DNA from 4 places in the Bradyrhizobium sp. NC92 genome. Region 1 is predicted to be linked to each of the others. Evidence: predicted binding sites of a transcription regulator. Region 1 holds the regulator's gene; each other region holds the start of a gene.
What was found. The regulator PhoB, encoded in region 1, activates phosphate uptake and scavenging genes when phosphate is short. The targets are predictions, from matches to a motif close to TGTCATNNANCTGTCAT.
Positions count from the first base shown of each region.

Region 2: a site for PhoB is predicted at 3,182-3,198, ahead of N2602_RS01940 (DUF2794 domain-containing protein). Genes of this name have one in related genera too.
Region 3: a site for PhoB is predicted at 3,275-3,291, ahead of phnC (phosphonate ABC transporter ATP-binding protein). Genes of this name have one in related genera too.
Region 4: a site for PhoB is predicted at 1,716-1,732, ahead of ugpB (sn-glycerol-3-phosphate ABC transporter substrate-binding protein UgpB). Genes of this name have one in related genera too.

Region 1 covers NZ_CP104171.1:8,062,601-8,067,775, forward strand. Annotated here, with positions in the region: gene argF (ornithine carbamoyltransferase) at 1-789, opposite strand, end outside; gene N2602_RS37495 (aspartate aminotransferase family protein) at 789-1,997, opposite strand; gene N2602_RS37500 (GcrA family cell cycle regulator) at 2,458-2,970, shown strand; gene phoB (phosphate regulon transcriptional regulator PhoB) at 3,241-3,948, opposite strand; gene phoU (phosphate signaling complex protein PhoU) at 3,963-4,679, opposite strand; gene pstB (phosphate ABC transporter ATP-binding protein PstB) at 4,691-5,175, opposite strand, start outside.
Region 2 covers NZ_CP104171.1:400,617-405,791, forward strand. Annotated here, with positions in the region: gene acnA (aconitate hydratase AcnA) at 1-1,785, shown strand, start outside; gene N2602_RS01935 (thioredoxin family protein) at 2,017-2,793, shown strand; gene N2602_RS01940 (DUF2794 domain-containing protein) at 3,265-3,636, shown strand; gene N2602_RS01945 (IS110 family transposase) at 3,850-5,103, opposite strand.
Region 3 covers NZ_CP104171.1:961,562-966,736, reverse strand. Annotated here, with positions in the region: gene phnE (phosphonate ABC transporter, permease protein PhnE) at 1-408, opposite strand, end outside; gene phnE (phosphonate ABC transporter, permease protein PhnE) at 405-1,289, opposite strand; gene phnD (phosphonate ABC transporter substrate-binding protein) at 1,363-2,298, opposite strand; gene phnC (phosphonate ABC transporter ATP-binding protein) at 2,365-3,174, opposite strand; gene N2602_RS04485 (chloramphenicol acetyltransferase) at 3,350-4,021, shown strand; gene N2602_RS04480 (alpha-D-ribose 1-methylphosphonate 5-triphosphate diphosphatase) at 4,018-5,175, shown strand, end outside.
Region 4 covers NZ_CP104171.1:295,308-300,482, forward strand. Annotated here, with positions in the region: gene ugpA (sn-glycerol-3-phosphate ABC transporter permease UgpA) at 1-297, opposite strand, end outside; gene ugpB (sn-glycerol-3-phosphate ABC transporter substrate-binding protein UgpB) at 346-1,662, opposite strand; gene N2602_RS01415 (CaiB/BaiF CoA-transferase family protein) at 1,882-3,087, opposite strand; gene N2602_RS01420 (organic hydroperoxide resistance protein) at 3,266-3,691, opposite strand; gene N2602_RS01425 (MarR family winged helix-turn-helix transcriptional regulator) at 3,848-4,306, shown strand; gene N2602_RS01430 (GIY-YIG nuclease family protein) at 4,310-4,564, opposite strand; tRNA gene N2602_RS01435 (tRNA-Ala) at 4,723-4,798, opposite strand; gene N2602_RS01440 (TIGR02300 family protein) at 4,894-5,175, opposite strand, start outside.

The sequences.
Region 1 (5,175 bases):
CAATGCATCCGCCTTGGCCAGCGACATCAGCTTCGCATTGACCTGGTAGGGCTTGAGCACGTTGTGACGGTGCTCGCCCTCCTTGTCGCCCATCGACACCCAGGTGTCGGTGACGACGCAATCGGCGCCGCGCACCGCGGCCTCGGGATCGGTACCGAGCACGATCGGCGCCCCCGTCGCCTTGATCCAGTCCCGCATGACCTTTTTCGGTGCAAGCTCCGGCGGCGTTGCGACATTGAGCTGGAACTTGAAGCGCTCGGCGGCATGGGCCCAGGACGCCAGCACGTTGTTGTCGTCGCCGGTCCAGGCCACCGTCTTGCCCTCGATCGGGCCGCGATGCTCCTCATAGGTCATGAGGTCGGCCATCACCTGGCAGGGGTGCGAACGCCGCGTCAGGCCGTTGATGACGGGCACGGTGGCGTTGGCCGCAAGCTCCAGCAGCGCATCGTGATTGAGGATGCGGATCATGATGGCGTCGACATAGCGCGACAGCACCCGCGCGGTGTCGGCGATGGTCTCGCCGCGGCCGAGCTGCATCTCGGCGCCGGTGAGCATGATCGCCTCGCCGCCGAGCTGACGCATGCCGACGTCGAACGAGACGCGGGTGCGGGTGGAGGGACGCTCGAAAATCATCGCCAGCGTCTTGCCTTCGAGCGGCCTGACCGGCTGCTGCGCCTTCTGCTTCGCCTTCATGGCGGAAGAGGCGGCGAGCATGCTCTTGAGCTCCGACAGCGGCAGCTCGTTGATGTCCAGGAAGTGCTTTGGAGCTTTGTTGGGCGTCGTGCTCATCAGCTTGCCGCCCGCTTGGTCTGACTGGAGGAGATCGCCGTGCAGGCGCGTTCGAGCCGGCCGACGCTGTCCTCGATCTCCGCTTCGGTGACGATCAAGGGCGGCAGGAAGCGCACGACATTGTCGCCGGCCCCGACGGTGAGCAGCTTTTCGGAGCGCAGCGCCGCGACGAGATCGCCCGACGGCACCACGGCCTTGATGCCGATCAGGAGGCCCTCGCCGCGCACCTCGCAGACGACATCGGGATGACGGTCGATCACGGAGGCGAGCTTCTGCTTGAGCAGCAGCGACATCTTCTGCACGTGGTCGAAGAAGCCGGGCTTGAGCATGACGTCGAGCACGGCGTTCGCAGCCGAGATCGCGAGCGGATTGCCGCCGAAGGTCGAGCCGTGCGAGCCGGGCCCCATGCCGGCGGCAGCATCCGCGGTCGCCAGCACCGCGCCGATCGGGAAGCCGCCGCCGAGCGCCTTGGCGAGCGACATCACGTCCGGTGTGACGCCGGTGCGCTTGTAGGCAAAGAGTTCGCCGGTGCGGCCCATGCCGGTCTGCACCTCGTCGAAGGCGAGCAACAGGCCGCGCTCGTTGCAGAGCTCGCGCAACACCTTCAGGAAGGCGTGAGGCGCAGCACGAACGCCACCCTCGCCCTGGATCGGCTCGATGAGAATGCCGGCGGTGTGCGGGCCGATCGCCTTCTTCACGGCGTCGAGGTCACCGTGCGGCACCTGATCGAAGCCGTCCATCGGCGGACCGAAGCCCTCGAGATATTTCGCAGACCCGGTGGCGGCGAGCGTCGCCAGCGTGCGGCCATGGAAGGCGCCTTCGAAGGTGATGATGCGATAACGCTCCGGATGGCCCTTGGAGAAGTGATGATGGCGGACGAGCTTGACCACACCTTCCAGCGCCTCGGCGCCGGAATTGCAGAAGAATACGAAGTCCGCGAAGCTCTCATTGCAGAGGCGGCTTGCGAGCTTCTCGCCATCGGGGCTCTGGAACAGGTTCGACATGTGCCAGAGCTTCGTCGCCTGCTCCTGCAACGCCTTGACCAGCGCGGGATGAACGTGGCCGAGCGCATTCACCGCCACGCCCGAGGTGAAATCGAGATAGCGATCACCATTGGTCGCGATCAGCCAGCAGCCTTCGCCGCGCTCGAAACCGAGGTCGGCCCTGGCGAAGACGGGGAGCAAATGCGGCGCGGCGCTGTTAGTCATGACGTCACTTGAATGTTGCGGACGGTGTGAGGCACGCATTGCGCAACGCACCATTGACCGGCCCCGGAAAACGAAACGTGCCGCCTTTTAAGGGCGGCACGTGGCACTATCTTATGCCTGGAAAGACGGGTGTCAATGCCGCCCGGAAAGCCTCGCGAAACGCTGAATCCGTAGTCTTGCGGTGCCGATTTTGCGGGTTTTTCACCACGGAACATGTGGAAGCGAGTCGGCGGACTCTTGCGCGGGAGTCACGCCATATTGTAGCGTTTGGACTGTCAGATACGACATCTCGTGCAGCAGTTCTGATCCCAAAAGTCCTCATGTACCGGCGTAAACGTTCGGGCGTCTTGAGCGCGCCCGGCGAGCCTTAAGGGATTCTGGCGGCACGGGTTTTTCAAGGCTTTAGGCAATCGCGGCGAAGGCTCCAGGATGGCAGGCGCGCTGCGAGGGAAAGGGTGCAATGACGGTTTTGACCTGGTCCGATGATCGCGTCGAGCAGCTGAAGAAGCTCTGGGAGGCCGGACTTTCGGCCAGCCAGATCGCGGCGGAGCTCGGCAATGTGACCCGCAATGCCGTGATCGGCAAGGTGCACCGGCTCGGCCTGTCCGGCCGCGCCAAGAGCCCTTCATCGGCAGCACCGCGGCCGCGCAAGGCACGGCCCGCGCAGCACATGATGCGCGTGACGCGACCCGTTGCGCGCGGCAACACCGCGCTGGCGCAGGCCTTCGAGGTCGAGGTGGAAGCCGAGCCGGTTACCTACGACAACGTGGTGCCGATGAGCCAGCGCCTGTCGCTGCTGGAATTGAACGAGGCGACCTGCCACTGGCCGGTCGGCGATCCCTCGAGCCCGGATTTCTTCTTCTGCGGCGGCAAGGCGCTCTCCGGCCTGCCCTATTGCGCCCAGCATTCGCGCGTGGCCTATCAGCCCGCAGCGGACCGCCGTCGCGCACCGGCGAAGCCGAGCACGCGCTGAGCTTGCGGAATTAGTTGGCTGCACATACGGCAGCCGTCACACGATGACGGCTGAACTCACTCGGTGCCATCCCGCGAAGGCGGGGATCCATAACCACAGGGCGCAATTGCTGCGCGAGATGGTCACGCCGGGTCTTCGCCAAACAAAGTCCTTGGGTTGATCGCGACGAGCGCAAGCGCTCGCGCTGAGATCCCGGGCTCGCGCTGGGCGCGCCCCGGGATGACGGTTGAGGGTGTAGCCGCAGCTCACCACACCAACAGCTCGCAGATCTTACGTCTGCTCGGCCTTCGCGAAGCGATCATCCAGCGCGTAGCCGGCGCCGCGGACGGTGCGGATCGGGTCCTGCTCGCGGCCGAGATTGAGCAGCTTGCGCAGGCGGCCGATATGGACGTCGACGGTACGCTCATCGATATAGATGTCGCGGCCCCAGACGCTATCGAGCAGCTGCTCGCGCGAGAACACGCGGCCGGGATGCTCCAGGAAGAACTCCAGCAGGCGATATTCGGTCGGGCCGAGATCGATCGGCCGGCCCGAGCGCGCCACGCGGCGCTTGTCGCGGTCGAGCTCGATGTCGCCATAGGCGAGCACGGTGGCGAGCCGCTCGGGGCTGGCGCGCCTGAGCAGACCCTTCACGCGCGCGAGCAGCTCCGGCACCGAGAACGGCTTGACGATGTAATCGTCGGCGCCGGTTGCGAGGCCCCGTACCCGCTCGCTCTCCTCGCCGCGCGCGGTGAGCATGATGATCGGCAGCTGCTTGGTCTCGGGACGGGTCCGAAGCCGCCGGCACAGCTCGATGCCCGACAGGCCCGGCAGCATCCAGTCGAGCACGATCAGATCGGGAATGTGCTCCTTGAGGCGGGTGTCGGCGTCGTCGCCGCGCATCACCGTCTCGACGTCATAGCCGTCGCCTTCGAGGTTGTAGCGGAGAAGCTCGGTGAGAGCTTCCTCGTCCTCTACCACCATAATGCGTGCGCCCATGTTGTCGTCGCTCCTTAGGTATTCGGCACCGTCGTGGCGAAGGTCGTCATGTCGCCCTTCGGCCGCTTGTCGGTGATCGCCTGGCCCTCGATCATGTAGAACACGGTCTCGGCGATGTTGGTGGCGTGGTCGCCGATCCGCTCGATGTTCTTGGCACAGAACATCAGGTGGATGCAGAACGAGATATTGCGCGGATCCTCCATCATATAGGTGAGGAGCTCGCGGAACAGCGAGGTGCAGATGGCGTCGACTTCCTCGTCGCCCTTCCACACCGCCATCGCCGCCGGCAAATCGTGCGCGGCATAGGCGTCGAGCACGCTCTTGACCTGCTGCTGCACGAGGTCTGTCATGTGCTCCAGGCCGCGGAACAGCTTGAGCGGATGGAAATCCGTCTCCAGCGCCGCGACGCGCTTGCCCATGTTCTTGGCGAGATCGCCGATGCGCTCGAGATCGGTCGCAACGCGCATGGCGCCGACGATCTCGCGCAGGTCGACGGCCATTGGCTGGCGGCGGGCGATGGTGAGCACGGCGCGCTCCTCGATGCGCTTCTGCAGCGCGTCGAGATCGGCGTCGGTGGTGACGACGCGCTGGCCGAGTGCCACGTCGCGGCGGATCAGCGCGTCGACGGAATCGACGATCATGCGCTCGGCGATGCCGCCCATCTCGGCGACCAGGCGAGTGAGCTCCTGAAGATCGCTGTCGAAGGCCTTTACGGTATGTTCAGAACCCATATTCCGTCTCCTCAGCCGAACCGGCCGGTGATGTAATCCTGCGTGCGCCGATCGCTCGGCGACGTGAAGATCTTGCTGGTGTCGTCGAACTCGATCAGCTCGCCGAGATACATGAAGGCGGTCTTGTCGGAGACGCGCGCCGCCTGCTGCATGTTGTGGGTGACGATCGCGATCGTGTAGTTCTCGGACAATTCCTGGATCAGTTCCTCGACCTTGGCGGTCGAGATCGGGTCGAGCGCCGAGCAAGGCTCGTCGAACAGGATCACCTCGGGCCGCACCGCGACGGTGCGGGCGATGCAGAGGCGCTGCTGCTGGCCGCCGGAGAGCGACAGGCCGGAGGCATTGAGCTTGTCCTTGACCTCGTTCCACAGCGCGCCGCCGCGCAGCGCCTTCTCAACACGGCCGTCCATCTCCGACTTCGAGATCTTCTCGTACAGACGAATGCCGAAGGCAATGTTCTCGTAGATTGTCATCGGGAACGGCGTCGGCTTCTGGA
Region 2 (5,175 bases), 690 kb from region 1:
GCCAACATGGCGCCCGAATACGGCGCGACCTGCGGCTTCTTCCCGGTCGATGCCGCCGCGCTCGATTACCTCAAGACCTCCGGCCGTGCCTCCGCCCGCGTTGCGCTGGTCCAAGCCTATGCCAAGGCGCAGGGCCTGTTCCGCACCGCCAAGTCGCCCGACCCCGTGTTCACGGAGACGCTGACCCTGGATCTCGGCGACGTCGTGCCGTCGATGGCCGGTCCGAAGCGTCCCGAAGGCCGCATCGCGCTGCCCACCGTCGCGGACGGCTTCTCGCTCGCGCTCGCCAGCGAGTACAAGAAGGCCGAGGAGTCGGCCAAGCGCTTCCCGGTCGAAGGCAAGAACTTCGATATCGGCCATGGCGACGTCGTGATCGCCGCGATCACCTCCTGCACCAACACGTCGAACCCGAGCGTCCTGATCGGCGCCGGCCTGCTCGCGCGCAATGCGGCCGCGAAGGGCCTCAAGGCCAAGCCGTGGGTGAAGACCTCGCTCGCCCCCGGCAGCCAGGTCGTCGCGGAATATCTCGCCAATTCCGGTCTGCAGCCCGATCTCGACAAGGTCGGCTTCAATCTGGTCGGCTTCGGCTGCACCACTTGCATCGGCAATTCCGGTCCGCTGCCCGAGGAGATCTCGAAGTCGATCAACGACAACGGCGTCGTCGCGGCCGCCGTGCTCTCCGGCAATCGCAACTTCGAAGGCCGCGTCTCGCCGGACGTGCAGGCGAACTACCTGGCCTCGCCGCCGCTGGTGGTCGCCTATGCGCTCGCCGGCAGCGTCACCAAGAATCTCGCCACCGAGCCGCTCGGCGAGGGTAAGGACGGCAAGCCGGTGTACCTGAAGGACATCTGGCCGACGACCAAGGAGATCAACGCCTTCATGAAGAAGTTCGTGACCGCGTCGATCTTCAAGAAGAAGTACGCCGACGTGTTCAAGGGCGACACCAACTGGCGCAAGATCAAGACGGTCGAAAGCGAGACCTATCGCTGGAACATGTCCTCGACCTATGTGCAGAACCCGCCTTACTTCGATGGCATGAAGAAGGAGCCGGAGCCGGTCACCGACATCGTCGAGGCGCGCATCCTCGCCATGTTCGGCGACAAGATCACGACCGACCACATCTCGCCGGCCGGCTCGATCAAGCTCACCTCGCCAGCCGGGAAATATCTCAGCGAGCACCAGGTGCGTCCGGCCGACTTCAATCAGTACGGCACGCGCCGCGGCAACCATGAAGTGATGATGCGCGGCACCTTCGCCAACATCCGCATCAAGAACTTCATGCTGAAGGGCGCCGATGGCAACATCCCCGAGGGCGGCCTGACGAAGCACTGGCCCGACGGCGAGCAGATGTCGATCTACGACGCCGCGATGAAGTACCAGGAAGAGAAGGTGCCGCTGGTGGTGTTCGCCGGCGCCGAATACGGCAACGGCTCCTCGCGGGACTGGGCCGCCAAGGGCACGCGCCTGCTCGGCGTGCGCGCCGTGATCTGCCAGAGCTTCGAGCGCATCCACCGCTCCAACCTGGTCGGCATGGGCGTGCTGCCGCTGACCTTCGAGGAAGGCACCTCCTGGTCGTCGCTGGGCCTCAAGGGCGACGAGAAGGTCACGCTGCGTGGCCTCGTCGGCGACCTCAAGCCGCGCCAGAAGCTGACCGCGGAGATCGTCTCCGGCGACGGTTCGCTGCAGCGCGTTTCGCTGCTCTGCCGCATCGATACGCTGGACGAGCTCGACTACTACCGCAACGGCGGCATCCTGCACTACGTGCTGCGCAAGCTCGCGGCGTAAGCGCGGATTTGTGAACGATGGCTCACTGCGAAGTGAGTAGAAGCCTTAACGAAGGCGGCCTATCAAAGGCCGCCTTCGCGCGTTTGCGGTACGCTTCAGATGGGCCCGCCCGGCGGAAAACCTCCCCTCGGACGGTGGCCCGGATGGATGAATGTACCGCGCCCCGTAAGACTACGGTGACCATCCGGCGATAAGATTTCCCTCTGAGAGCAACGGTGTGCGGCGTTCGACATGACGACAATGACGGCTTCCCATCTGATTCCACGTTGGACCGGTGCGCTCTGGTCGGGCGCTCTCGGCATATGTGCGATCATCGCCGTCATTCGTCCTGCCGAGGCTGATCCCCGCGCCGTCGTCGAATTGTTCACCTCGCAGGGCTGCTCCTCCTGCCCGCCCGCCGACCAGATCATCGGCGATCTCTCCAAGGATCCCTCGGTCATCGCGCTGAGCATGCCGATCGATTATTGGGACTATCTCGGCTGGAAGGACACGCTGGCGGATTCGCGTTTCTCTGCACGGCAGCGCGCCTATTCGCGCATGCGCGGCGACCGCGAGGTCTACACGCCACAGGTCGTGGTCAACGGCTCCACGCATGTCATCGGCAGCGATCGCGCCGGCATCGAGAACGCGATCGGCAAGACCGACAAGGGCAACGGCGTGATGAGCGTGCCGGTGACGATGTCGCTCTCGGGCAAGCAGATCAACGTGTCGGTGGCCGCGAGCAAGGAGCCCACGGTCTCGCATGGCGAGGTCTGGATCTGCTCGATCGCCAAGTCGGTGCCGATCGCGATCACCCGCGGCGAGAACCGCGGACAGCAGGTCACCTATCACAATGTGGTGCGCAACCTGCTCAAGGTCGGCGACTGGACCGGCCGTCCGGAGAGCTGGACGGTGCCGATCGAAAATCTCACGCGCGATGGCGTCGACGGCGCGGTGGTCTACGTTCAGGACGGCAGCCGCGAGCGACCGGGCCCGATGTTGGGTGCGGCGTACACGTCGCTGCATTGAAGCAAGCAGAACGTCTCAGCAATTGATGCTTCGCCATTCCGGGTTCGCGCCAAGAGGCGCGCCCCGGAATGACAGTGGCCGGAAACATCGCGGCACAAACAAAAAAGGACCAACTTGCGTTGGCCCTCCTTGTCGTGCGTACAGACCCGATCCTGTTCGACCCCGGGGGGCTGGGGGCTGAGGAATCCGGAACCGAAAGGACCGGGTCAACGCACACCAGTCTTTTCGCAATGCAGGGCGGCGGGCGGTTGGCGGAAAAGCGGCGATACTATGATTCCTGCTAACGATCCCGTGACGGTTTGCCGCGACGGAGTTCCACCCTTGCGTGTGCCCAGACGCACTGTCGATTCGACCGGTTGAGCCCCTTGCGGCGCGGAACGGTTGGCGCAATCATGCAAGTGTCATGAACGCGGTTCCGGGGACGGTCTTCGCGGACCCGGGTCATAGCCGTGCGATGAGGAGGCGCTTCCCATGAGTCTGACGTCGGAGGATGCCGAGCCGAGCGAGCAGCGCGCGGCGGCGCGTCCCGCCGCGGCGCATGCGCCGCCGAACCGGGTGACCTTCAACCGGCTCGAGCTGCACCGGATTCTCAATCTCTACGGTCGCATGGTCGCCGACGGCGAGTGGCGCGACTATGCCATCGACTTCCTGAAGGACCGCGCCGTGTTCTCGGTCTATCGCCGTGCCTCGGAAGTGCCGATCTACCGCATCGAGAAGGACCCGCGCCTCGCGCGCAAGCAAGGCATGTACAGCGTGATCTCGGCGACCGGCCTGATCCTGCGCCGCGGCCACGAGCTCGAGCGCGTGCTGCTGGTGATCGATCGCAAGCTGGCGGTGGTGTAGCGGCACGAACGCTGCCGTAGGACCTCCTACCCTTGGTCAAGGGGAACGTCCTTATAGGGCAATATGGTAGCGCCGTGCTCGATGCAGTCCAGGACGCTGCGCGCCGGCTTTGCCGGTGCCTTCGGCATCCTGGACAGCATCTGCGGGCGGCGCTCTGGCGCTCGGCAGGTCGGGACGAAGGAATGGTCGCCCGGCCGAACAAAGGAATGGGGCTCACCCGTTCGCGGAGTTCTTTGTGCCGTTATGGTCCGCATCGTATGGGGTCTGTCGCTTGAGCGTCGTGCACAGGGCAAAAAGCAAGCGATCTCCCACGCTGCGCAGAGCCCGCGCGTGACCGTGTCCTTTTCTGCGCAAGGCATCATACCGTCGCCTGCTGGCAGCGTCGTGTTGGATGGCGACACGCGACCAGTGATGGACGGCGCTCTGTAGCCGCCTGTTGCAGGCGAGGCGGCGGATCACGAAGCGTTGTTTGCCGCTTTGCCGCGTCACCGGCGCAGCCCCTGCCAAGGCGCGCAGAGCATGGTAATCTCGTCTGCGCAGGGGCTCTGCGGCCTCGGCGAGCAGTGTGGCGAGATTGATCCTGCCGATTCCTGGCCAGGAGCGTAGGATCGTCACGTCGCACTGCTCCGAGCTCTGCCCCGACGGCTTCTCCTCTCCTTCGAACTCGGCACATAGCCGGTCCAGGTTCTGATGAGCCTCTTTGATCTGCCGATTGACCAGGTGCAGACGTGCCGCCAGGCTGCGGATGTGAGCGCAGGCTGCCTCCGTCGTGCCGGGGGCTACGAACAGCGGTGCCTCGCGCAAAGTCCCGAGCACCGTCGCCGCATTGAGACGGCGGATACGATAGTCCCTGAGAACACCTGCGATGGCCTTCTCGCTGGCCTTGACCGCACTGGCGGGGGTCGGCACCTTCTGCCAAAGCGCCAGGAACCATTCGTCGGCGACATCGTCGGTCAACTTGGTGGCCTGGGGATAATATCGCCACAACTGCTGACGCAAGCGGTTGGCAAGCCGCGTGCGTTCCTGCTGCAGTTCGTCCGCCAGGCGCGACCACTCCCGCAGCTCAATCATCGCCGCATCGTCTGCCACAAGCCGACGGAAAGCAGCACGGTCAGTGCGCAGCGAGGCGCCGAGCACATGAGCATCGCGGCGGTCGTCCTTGGCACCGGCCACCGTGAAGCGATCGCGGAAGCGATCCAGTTGCTTGGGATTGATGGCAAACACCGCAAACCCGTGCTCGAGCAGCATCTCCACCACCGGGCCGTGCGGCATCTCGATCGCCACGGCGATCTGTCCCGGTGCGGCCTTGGTCTTCTCCAGCAGCCAGTCACGCAACTCCGTCAGCCCGGCGCCGCCATGGTCGAACTCGTGCTGCGCAACCTGTCTTCCCGCGGCATCCAGCAGGCAAACGCTATGGCTCCGCGTTGCCCAGTCGATCCCGACGAACCAGCGTACATCTTCGATCATTGTTGAGACCTCCTTGCTCGCAAGGCGGGCCACCACGATCCTGATCAGTCCCTGTACCGGCGCTCTTGGCGC
Region 3 (5,175 bases), 1.3 Mb from region 1:
GGTGTCGACGCCGCGGATCGAATCCAGGAAACGACGGACCGGGAAGCGCAGGATGTTCGACGGCACGATGTTGCGCGCGGCCAGCAAGCTCACCGGCAGCGCGAACACCGCTGCCAGCGTGGTGCCGAGCAGCGCGATCGAGAGCGTCTCCCCGAGCGCCTTCAGATAGACCGGCAGCGAGGAGCCGGGATCCGGCGGGATCATCATCAGGCTAATCCAGCCGAGCTGGCTGAGGCCGGCGAAGAAGCGCGACGGCGAGAAATCGAGATCGACGAGGCCGTAGATGAGAATCGCGAACGCCGCGACGATCATCGCGGGCGTCGCGAGCCGCGCCGAGGCCGGCCGATCGAACACATCGGGGTAGCGTGCACGCATCTCGCGCGTATCGACCTCCTGCGGCCTCGTCACGTCCGCGCCTCCTTGCCGAACAGGCGGCCGCGCAGCCAGCCGGTGGTGATGTCGATGATGAAGACCGTGACGATGATGGTGAGCAGGATGGCGCTGACGTCCGAATAGTAGAACTTGCGGATCGCGACGACGAGCTCCTGGCCGATGCCGCCGGCGCCGACGAAGCCCATGACGGAGGCTTCGCGGACATTGATCTCGAAGCGCAGTAGCGCGTAGCTGGCGTAGCCGGCGGTGACCTGCGGCACGATGGCGAAGCGCATGCAGGAGAACCAGCTCGCCCCGGTCGAGCGGATGCCCTCGACCGGCTTCATGTCGGCATTCTCGACGATCTCCGAGAACAGTTTTCCGAGCGCGCCGGTGGAGTGGATCGCAATCGCCAGCACGCCCGCCATCGGCCCGAGCCCGAAGGCGATGACGAAGACCAGCGCGAAGACGATGCCGGGAACGGTGCGGGCGAATTCGAGCAGGCGCCGCACGGTAAAGCGCAGCCAGGGCGCGGGCGAGGTGTTCTCGGCCGCGAAGAAATTGAGGGCGAAGGCGAAGGTCGCGCCGATCAGCGTGCCGACATAGGAGATCAGCAGCGTCTCACCCAGCATCTTCAGCCATTTGCGCCAGCCCCAGAACCACTCGCCGACATCGGTCCAGACCCGCTGGCCGCTGTCGAGCGTGAGGATGCGGTCGAAATAGCTGACGAAGTTGCCGAAATAGGTGAACAGCGTGCGCAAATTCACTTCGGCGCCGATCGCGGCGAGAGCCAGCGCGGCGGCAAACACGCCCGCTCCCAACAGGAGACGAAGCCGCCTGCGTGAAACCGCCTGGCGATAGGCAGCGTTGAGCGCGGCGAGCTGCTGCTCGGGGAGGATCGAAACCGCTGTCGTCATGGGGTCGAAACAGGTCCCGTCAAAGAAAGAGCCGGGTCTTTGGGACCCGGCTCAGGTGCATCGTCCCGAAGACTCAGGACGCCTTCTTCTTACGCAGTGCGTCGACGAACTTGATCAGCTCGATCGTGCCATCCCAGTCCTTGGTGGTGGCGGGATGAAAGCCCTTCTTCTGGCCGTCGGAGAGACGGTCGAACGCGGCCTTGTCCTTGGCCGGCGCGTCGAAGAACGCCTTGGCAATGGCGGTCTTGGCGTCTTCCGGCAGGTCGGAATTGTAGGCATAGGGGCCGTTGATGATCGGCGCCGATTTGTGGATGATGCGGAAATCGTCCTTCTTCATCGCCGAGCCGTCGGCGTTCTTCAGCATCCCTTTGGTCAGCATCTGCGCCAGCGTGGAATCGTCGTCGCTGGTCCACTGGTTGGCAGCGACTTCGACCGTGCCCTGCGCCAGCGCCAGCATCGCGTTCTCGTGGCTGCCGGTGAAGACGACCTTGCCGAAATAGGCGTCGGCATCGTGGATGCCCATCTTGTCGAGCTCGAAGCGCGGCACGTTGTTGCCGGAGGTCGAGTTCGGGTCGACGAGGCCGAGGTTCTTGCCCTTCAGGTCGTCGATCTTCTTGTAGGCGCTGCTTGCCTTGACGAAGAACACCGAATAGTAGCCGGTCGAGCCGTCGGCGTTGATGTCGTTGGCGAAGGCCTCGGACTTGACGCCGGTCAGGCGGGCACGCGCGAACGCGGCCGCGCCGTAGCTGGCGATGTGGATATTGCCGGCGCGCTGGCCTTCGATCACCGCGGCATAGTCGTTGGCGATGCGCAGCGTGACCTTTACGCCGAGTTCTTTCGATAGATAAGTCATGAACGGTGCCCAGCGCTCGGTGACGCCCGACGCGTTCTCGGCCGGGACGACGGCGAAGGTCAGCTCGGGATACTTGGCCTTCCAGTCGTCGGCCGAGGCGGAGGCGGTGAAAGCGAGCGCAGCGGCGCCGGCCAGGATTAATCTGCGAGTGATCATGATGCCCTCTTCATCGGTTGGGGGTCGGTTGACGCAAACTGGCAATTGAACAGGTGCGATGCGGCTTTAGGCGGCTGCGGCGGTTCCGAGCGCCGGCACGCCCTCGGGCGCCGGGACAGGCAGGCCACCCACGACGTCGGCAGCTTCGAGATCGTAGAGCTCGCGCGCGACGTGATCGGTCAGCGCGGCAGGCGCGCCGTCGAATACCACGCGCCCGGCGGCCATGCCGATCAGGCGGTCGCAGTAGGTGCGGGCCAGATCGAGCGAATGCAGGTTGCAGAGCACCGTGATGCCGAAATGCTTGTTGATGCGCAAAAGCGCATCCATCACGATCTTGGTGTTGCGCGGATCGAGCGAGGCGATCGGCTCGTCGGCGAGGATGATGTCGGGCTGCTGCACCAGCGCGCGGGCGATCGCGACGCGCTGCTGCTGGCCGCCGGAGAGCTGGTCGGCCCGCTGGGCAGCGAGCGAAGCGATGTCGAACTGCTCGAGGGCCGACATCGCCAGCGCCTTGTCCTGCTCGGGCCAGGCCTGCGACAGCGAGCGCCAGGCGGGCATCGTGGCGAGACGGCCCATCAGGACATTGGTGAGCACGTCGAGCCGACCGACCAGGTTGAACTGCTGGAAGATCATCGCCGAGCGGGCGCGCCACTGCCGCAGCTCCTTGCCGCGCAGCAAGGTGACGTCGACGCCGTCGAACAGGATGCGTCCCCCGGTCGGCGTCACGAGGCGATTGATGGTCCGCAGCAATGTCGACTTGCCGGCGCCGGATCGCCCGATCACACCGACGAAGCAACCGGGGGAAACTTGAAACGAAGCGTCGTCCACCGCGGCTTTCGCGCCGAAGCGACACGTCAGGCCTTCAACCACCAGCATACAGGGGCTCCAGAGTAGCTGGAGCCAACCGCTAACGCCCGTGCTTAACACTTGTGTGACACACGCGCTGCGATGCGGCGATCCTACGCACGTCATCCCCTGTCATCTCGTTGTCATGACATCGTCATCCAGCCGCTCGAAGAAAAACGCCCCGCCCTCGCACTTCGGATGCAACATGGCCGCCAAAGCTCTTTCGGTTCAGCCGACCGTCGATCCCTCGGCCAAGCTGCACGAGACCAAGCTCGGCGCCTATACCGAGGTCGGCGCCCGCACCATCCTGCATGAAGTGGCGATGGGCGATTACTCCTATGTCGTGAACGACGCGCAGATCACTTACACCACCATCGGAAAATTCTGCTCGATCGCGGCGATGATCCGGATCAATCCCGGCAACCATCCGATGCATCGCGCCACGCAGGCGCACTTCACCTACCGCTCCAGCGCCTATTTCGAGGGTGAGAGCGACGATTCCGAGTTCTTCGACTGGCGGCGCCAGCATCACGTTCATATCGGCCATGACGTCTGGATCGGCCATGGCGCGATCGTGCTGCCGGGCCGCAACATCGGCACCGGCGCGGTGATCGCCGCCGGCGCGATCGTCACCAAGGACGTGCCGGCCTACACCATCGTCGCCGGCAACCCAGCCCGTATCGTACGGCGGCGGTTCTCGGAGGAGATCGCCGGACGCCTTGCAAAGCTTGCCTGGTGGGACTGGGATCACGACAAATTGCGCGCGACGCTGCCCGATTTCCGCAAGCTCGGGATTGAAGATTTCCTCTCGACATACGAAGCACGGGCAAGCTCACTCGCCAATTCCCCTGCCAGCAAACGAAGCGCGGTCGCGTGACAGACATATTCATCGAAGGCGGCCGGGCCTTGATCGGCGCCGAGCTCGCCGAAACCTCTCTTCTCGTCTCCGGAACGGACATTGCAGCGATCGATGCCTCTCGCGGCCGGGCGCGGCTGGCGCTCGACGCGCGTGACCTGCTGGTGCTGCCCGGCATCGTCGATCTGCATGGCGATGCCTTCGAGCGGCAGATGATGCCGCGCGCCGGCGTCGACTTTCCGACCGACGTTGCGCTCGCCGACAGCGACCGCCAGGCGATCAGCAATGGCATCACCACCGTGTTTCACGCCACGACCTGCTCCTGGGAGCCGGGCCTGCGCAGCGCCGACAATGCGCGCGGCCTGATGGAGGCGATCGAGCGGCAGCGCCCGCAATTCGCCGCCGACACCCGCTTCCACCTGCGGCACGAGACCTACAATCTCGATGCCGAGGCCGAGATCGCACAATGGCTCAGCGAGGGCCGCGTCGACCTGTTCGCTTTCAATGATCACATGGACGGCACGGTCGCCGACATGGCCAAGCCGCGCAAGCGCAACCGCATGGTGGAGCGCACCGGGCTGTCGAGCGAGGATTTTGACAAGCTGGTCGAGCGTGTGGTCTCGCGCGCCGCCGAGGTGCCGGCTTCGGTATCACGGCTGGCCGCTTTTGCCCGCGCAGCCGAGGTGCGGATGCTCTCGCATGACGACGCGAGCCCAACGATGCGCCGGGAATTTCGCGAGCTCGGCGCCTTGATCGCGGAATTTCCGATCAACGAGGAAACGGCGCGGGCTGCGGCCAGCCACGGCGATGCCATCGTCTATGGCGCGCCGAACGTCGTGCGGGGCGGCAGCCACACCGGCTGGACCAGGGCCGCCGACATGATCGCCAAAGGGCTCTGCTCGGTGCTGGCGTCGGACTATTACTATCCGGCGCAGCTGCTCGCCGCATTCCGGTTGGCCGCCGATGGCGTGGTGCCGCTGGCTCAGGCCTGGGATCTGGTCTCCGCCGGCCCGGCGCGCGCAACCGGCCTCACCGATCGCGGCCTGCTCGCGGAGGGACGCCGCGCTGACATTCTCCTCGTCGACGACAGCCTGGAGCTGCGGCCGCGGCTGATCGCGGTGATCTCAGGCGGCAAGCTCGTGTATCTCACCGACGCGACGCGGCTGCTCACCACG
Region 4 (5,175 bases), 590 kb from region 1:
CGGCTTGTCCGCCATCACGGCGAGCAGCAGCGCGAACGACAGCGACGACACCGCGATCGCGAACGAGAAGAAGAAGGTGCGCAGGATCGCCTCGAAATAGGCGCGCTCCCTGAACAGCTCGAGATAATTGTCGAACCAGACGAAGCTGGTCGAGAGGCCGAAGGCGTCCTGGAGCAGGAAGGACTGGATCACCGCCTGCAAGGCCGGCCAGTAGAAGAAAATCAGGACGATCGCGAGCTGCGGCGCAACCAGCGCATAGGGCAACAGCTTCGACTGGAAAATGGCTTGCTTTTGCATGATGCCCCAGAGAAGCGGCAGGCCGGTGACGGCCTGCCGCTGGTCGCCTTACTTCACGGCGGTCTTTTCGAACTGGCGCAGCATGGTGTTGCCGCGCTCGACGGCGGCGTCTAGCGCCTGCTTGGCGGTCTTCTTCCCCGCCAGCGCCTGCTCGATCTCCTCCGCCCAGACGTCACGGAGCTGCACCATGTTGCCGAGCCGCAGGCCGCGCGAGTTCTCGGTCGGCTCCTTGTTGGTCAGCTCGAGCAGCGGCGTCTCGAGATAGGGCTGGTCCTTGTAGAAGCCCTCGGCCTTGGCCTTATCATAGGCCGCCTTGGTGATCGGCAGATAGCCGGAGGCCTTGTGGATGTAGACCTGGCGATCGGTGTCCGAGAGGAAGGTGAGGAACTTCGCGACGCCCTTGTAATCGTCCGCCGGCTTGCCGCCCATCACCCAGAGCGAGGCACCGCCGATGATCGAGTTCTGCGGCGCGCCCTTGGCGTCCGGATAATAGGGCATCGGCACCGCGGTGAAGGCGAACTTGGCCTGCGCCTTGACGTTGCCGAAGAACGCCGACGAGGTCAGGTAGAGCGGGCATTCGCCCGACGTGAAGCGGCCTTCGCCGGTGTTGGTGCGGCCGGCATAGTCGTAGGTCTTGTCCTTCTGGAGCTCGACCAGGTTCTCGAGATGCTTGACCTGGAGCGGCCCGTTGAAGGAGAGCACGGTGTCGAAGCCGTCGAGGCCGTTGGCCTTGGTCGCCAGCGGCACGTTGTGCCAGGCGGACAGCTGCTCGAGATTGACCCAGGTGATCCAGGAATTGGAGAAGCCGCAGGTGGCATGGCCGGCCGCCTTCAGCTTCTTGGCGGCGTCGAACACGTCAGGCCAGGTCTTCGGGATCTCGACATTGGCCTTCTTCAGCTCGTCGAGGTTGACCCACATCACGGTCGACGACGAGTTGAAGGGGAAGGACAGCATCTCGCCTTTCGAGGTCGAGTAGTAGCCGGTGATCGCGGGCAGATAGGCCTTCGGATCGAACTTCTCGCCGGTCTCGGCCATCAGCTTGTAGACCGGCTTCACGGCGCCGGTCGCAGCCATCATGGTGGCGGTGCCGACCTCGAACACCTGCATGATGTGCGGCGCGTTGCCGGCGCGGAACGCGGCGATGCCGGCGTTCATCGTATCGGCGTAGTTGCCCTTGTAGGTCGGGATCACCTTGTAGTCGCTCTGCGTGGTGTTGAAGTCGTTGGCGAGCTTGACGATGACGTCGTTGTTGGCGCCGGTCATCGCGTGCCACCACTGGATTTCGGTCACGGCAAGTGCCGGCGAGGCGCCGAGACCAACCGTGAGCGCGACAGCCGCAGCCGCGCCAAAATGTCGAAGAGCCATCAAGAAAACCTCCCTTGCCCGTCACTAAGAAGCGCTTGCGCTAGCAGCGCCATATGACGTTCACATGACTGTGTAAGCGGGAGAAACGAAAGCAGCAAGCGCCGCCAAATGGGAAGTCGTCAAATAGGCGAACACGGAGCGGTCAGCCACCGCCGTTCGCGCTGCACATGCGTGCGCGCGCCGCAGTGCGGCATTGGTTGATGTGAAGGGTGAGGGCCCCTAGCGTTTCCGCTCGGGACCGCAGACCGTGCCTTTTTCGACCATCGCGTCGATCTCGGCCTTGGAGTAGCCGAACTCGCCCAGCACCTCGGCCGCGTGCTGGCTGAATTTCGGCGGCACGCGGCGCAGGCTGGGCTTGCTGCGGTCGAGCCGGATCGGCGAGGCGACGCCCTTGTACCAGTCCTTCTCGATGATATCGCCACGCGCGATCGTGTGCGGGTTGGTCAGCGCCTGGTCGATCTTCTGCACGGGGCCAGCGGGCAGGCCGGCCGCGAGCAGGCGGTTGCACAGCGGCTCGGCCTCGTGCTGGCTGAACACGGCGGCAAGCTCGGCGCGCAGCGCCTCGCGATTGGCGATGCGGTCCTTGTTGCGGGCAAAGCGCGGGTCGGTGCCGAGCTCGGGCTTGCCGATCTCCTTGGCGAGCTTGCGGAAGGTGCCGTCGTTGCCGACGCCGATGAAGATGTTGTCGGTCTTGGTCGGGAAGATGGCGTAAGGCACGAGGTTCGGATGCTCGTTGCCGGTGAGCGAGGGCGGCTTGCCATGCATGAAATAATTCGCGGTGTGCGGATGCATGATGGCAAGGCCGGTCTCGTACAACGTCGTCTCCAGGAACTGGCCCTGGCCCGAACGCTGCCGCTCCGACAGCGCCATCAGGATGCCGATCGCCGCATAAAGTCCGGTGGTGATGTCGACCAGCGGCACGCCGATCCGCATCGGCCCGCTCTCGGGCGAGCCGGTCGCCGCGATCATGCCGGTCATGGCCTGGATGATGGCGTCATAGCCGGGATTGCCGCCGCGCGGGCCGTCAGCGCCGAAGCCGCAGATCCGGCAATGCACGAGGCGCGGAAATTTCTTGCCGAGGACGTCGTTGCCGATGCCCCATTTCTCCAGCGTGCCCGGCTTGAAATTCTCGATCAGGACGTCGGCCGTTTCCAGCATCTTCAGCAGCACGACACGCCCGCCTTCGGAGGCGAGGTCGAGGCCGATCGAGCGCTTGTTGCGGTTGATGCCGACGAAATAGGCCGCATCCTCCTCGTGGAACGGAGGGCCCCATTCGCGCACCTCGTCGCCTGCGGGCGGCTCGACCTTGATCACGTCGGCGCCATGGTCGGCGAGGATCTGGGTGCAGTAGGGACCGCCGAGCACGCGCGTGAGATCGATGACGCGCAGTCCGCTCATGGCACCCGTTGCGGCTTCGGAACTCATGCCTTCGCTTCTCCTGTGTCGACGTTTGAGCCCAGGCCTAGCGAGGTTTGTTTGCGCCAGCAATGGGCCCTCGCGTAGGGCCGCATGCGCGGCTGCGCTGCCATGCCGCGCGGTGGCAAATTCAGTCGGAAGCGGCCGGCCCGAGGGGGATCCCGGGCCAGCCAATCCGCGCTGCCGATCAGACGACCGTCAGGCGAACGTCGACATTGCCGCGCGTGGCATTGGAGTACGGGCACACCTGGTGCGCCTTGGCGACCAGCGCCTCGGCCTCCGCGCGGGCAAGGCCCGGCAGCGAGACGGCAAGATCGATGTCGAGGCCGAAGCCGCCTTCCGAGCGCGGGCCGATGCCGACGGTCGAGGTGACGGAGGCATCGGCCGGAACCTTCGGGCCGCCCTGCGAAGCCACGAACTTCATCGCGCCGATGAAGCAGGCGGCATAGCCGGCCGCGAACAGCTGCTCGGGATTGTTGCCGGCGCCGCCGCCACCGCCGAGCTCCTTCGGCGTGGTGAGTTTGACGTCGAGCGCGCCGTCGAGGGTCGCAGCATGGCCGTCGCGGCCGCCGGTGGCCTTGGCGCTGGTCTTGTAGAGGACGTTCACGGACATTTTCGTCTCCTCGGGTCTTTCCAGGTTGGGGTGCCAGCTTTATCGCAGGCAATTTAGATTGCGCGCAATCTAAATCGGCGCGTCTCACATTTAATTGTTCGCAATTGAATGCGCCGCCGGCCGGGCCCAGAATGGGAGAAACGTACGAGATTCGTCATGGCCCGGAAATCAACGGCGGTCGACCCGCTTCGCCTCGACAACCAGATCTGCTTCGCGGTCTATTCCGCCACGCACGCCTTCAACCGCGTCTACAAGCCGCTGCTCGATCGGCTCGGCCTGACCTATCCGCAATATCTGGTCATGCTGGTGCTGTGGGAGCGCGACGACGTGCCGGTGAAGGACATCGGCGACAAGCTGTTCCTGGATTCGGGCACGCTGACGCCGCTGCTCAAGCGGCTCGAGGCCGCCCATCTCGTCAAGCGCACCCGCTCGCGCGAGGACGAACGCCAGGTCCTGATCGCCCTGACGCCGCAGGGCCATGCACTGAAGGAAAAGGCGCGCGCCGTGCCGCACTCGATCCTGGCGGCATCGGACTGCTCGGTGTCGGAGCTGGTGGCGATGAAAGACGAGATCGTCGCGCTGAGGGATCGGCTGAATGCGGTGATCGGGGAGTAGGGGTTAGAGCCGCTTCTTGGCGAAGGCGCGACCGGACGCTGACTTCAAGTACTTCTCGAATGCGACGGCCTGCTTCTCGTTGCTGAATGCGACGTAAGTCTTGAGACGCCAAGGCCCGTATTTCGAGGTGTGGGGCACCTCGCCAGCATTGTGCTTTGCCAGTCTGGTTCGCAGGTCGTCGGTGATCCCGACATAAAAGTGAAGGGAATCGAGGAAAGTGAAGGGAATCGAGGCTCTCAGAATGTAGACGTATTTCACGGCACACTCCCCAGTCGTCGAGGGGGAGCTTACACCCGCGTTCTATCTGATGGGGCCCGGCTTCGCCCTTCGGGCTACGCCGCGGCAGCCTTCGCTCACTTCGCTACGATGGAGCGGGGCTGGCTTGCCGAGCCGTAGCTCGCGAAGCGAGCGAAGGCTGGTGGAGCCAGGCGGGATCGAACCGCCGACCTCTTGCATGCCATGCAAGCGCTCTCCCAGCTGAGCTATGGCCCCTTAACCTTAGACGGGGTGAACCTGGTCGATCACCCCGGACCGGCGAGCCTATCCGACTCGCGCGGTGCACCCTTTTTCACAGATCAGGGCTGATCTCAAGTCTCTTCATCACCTCCAACATCACCAATGATGTCGGTCACGTCCTCATCGCCCTCTTCCTCGTCGGCAATGAAGGTCGAATCGTCGTCATCATCGTCGTCGAGGGTCTCGTCGACCTCGATATCGTCCTCCGATTCGGGCACGACGGCCTTGACCTTGCCGGTGTTCTCCTCGGCATCGGCCTCCTCGAGCGAGACCAATTCCTCGGCCTCTGCCGGCTCCGGCGCGTTGTCCTGGGCCATGTTGCGGGCCTCGGCCCCACGAGGCGCGCGCGCAGG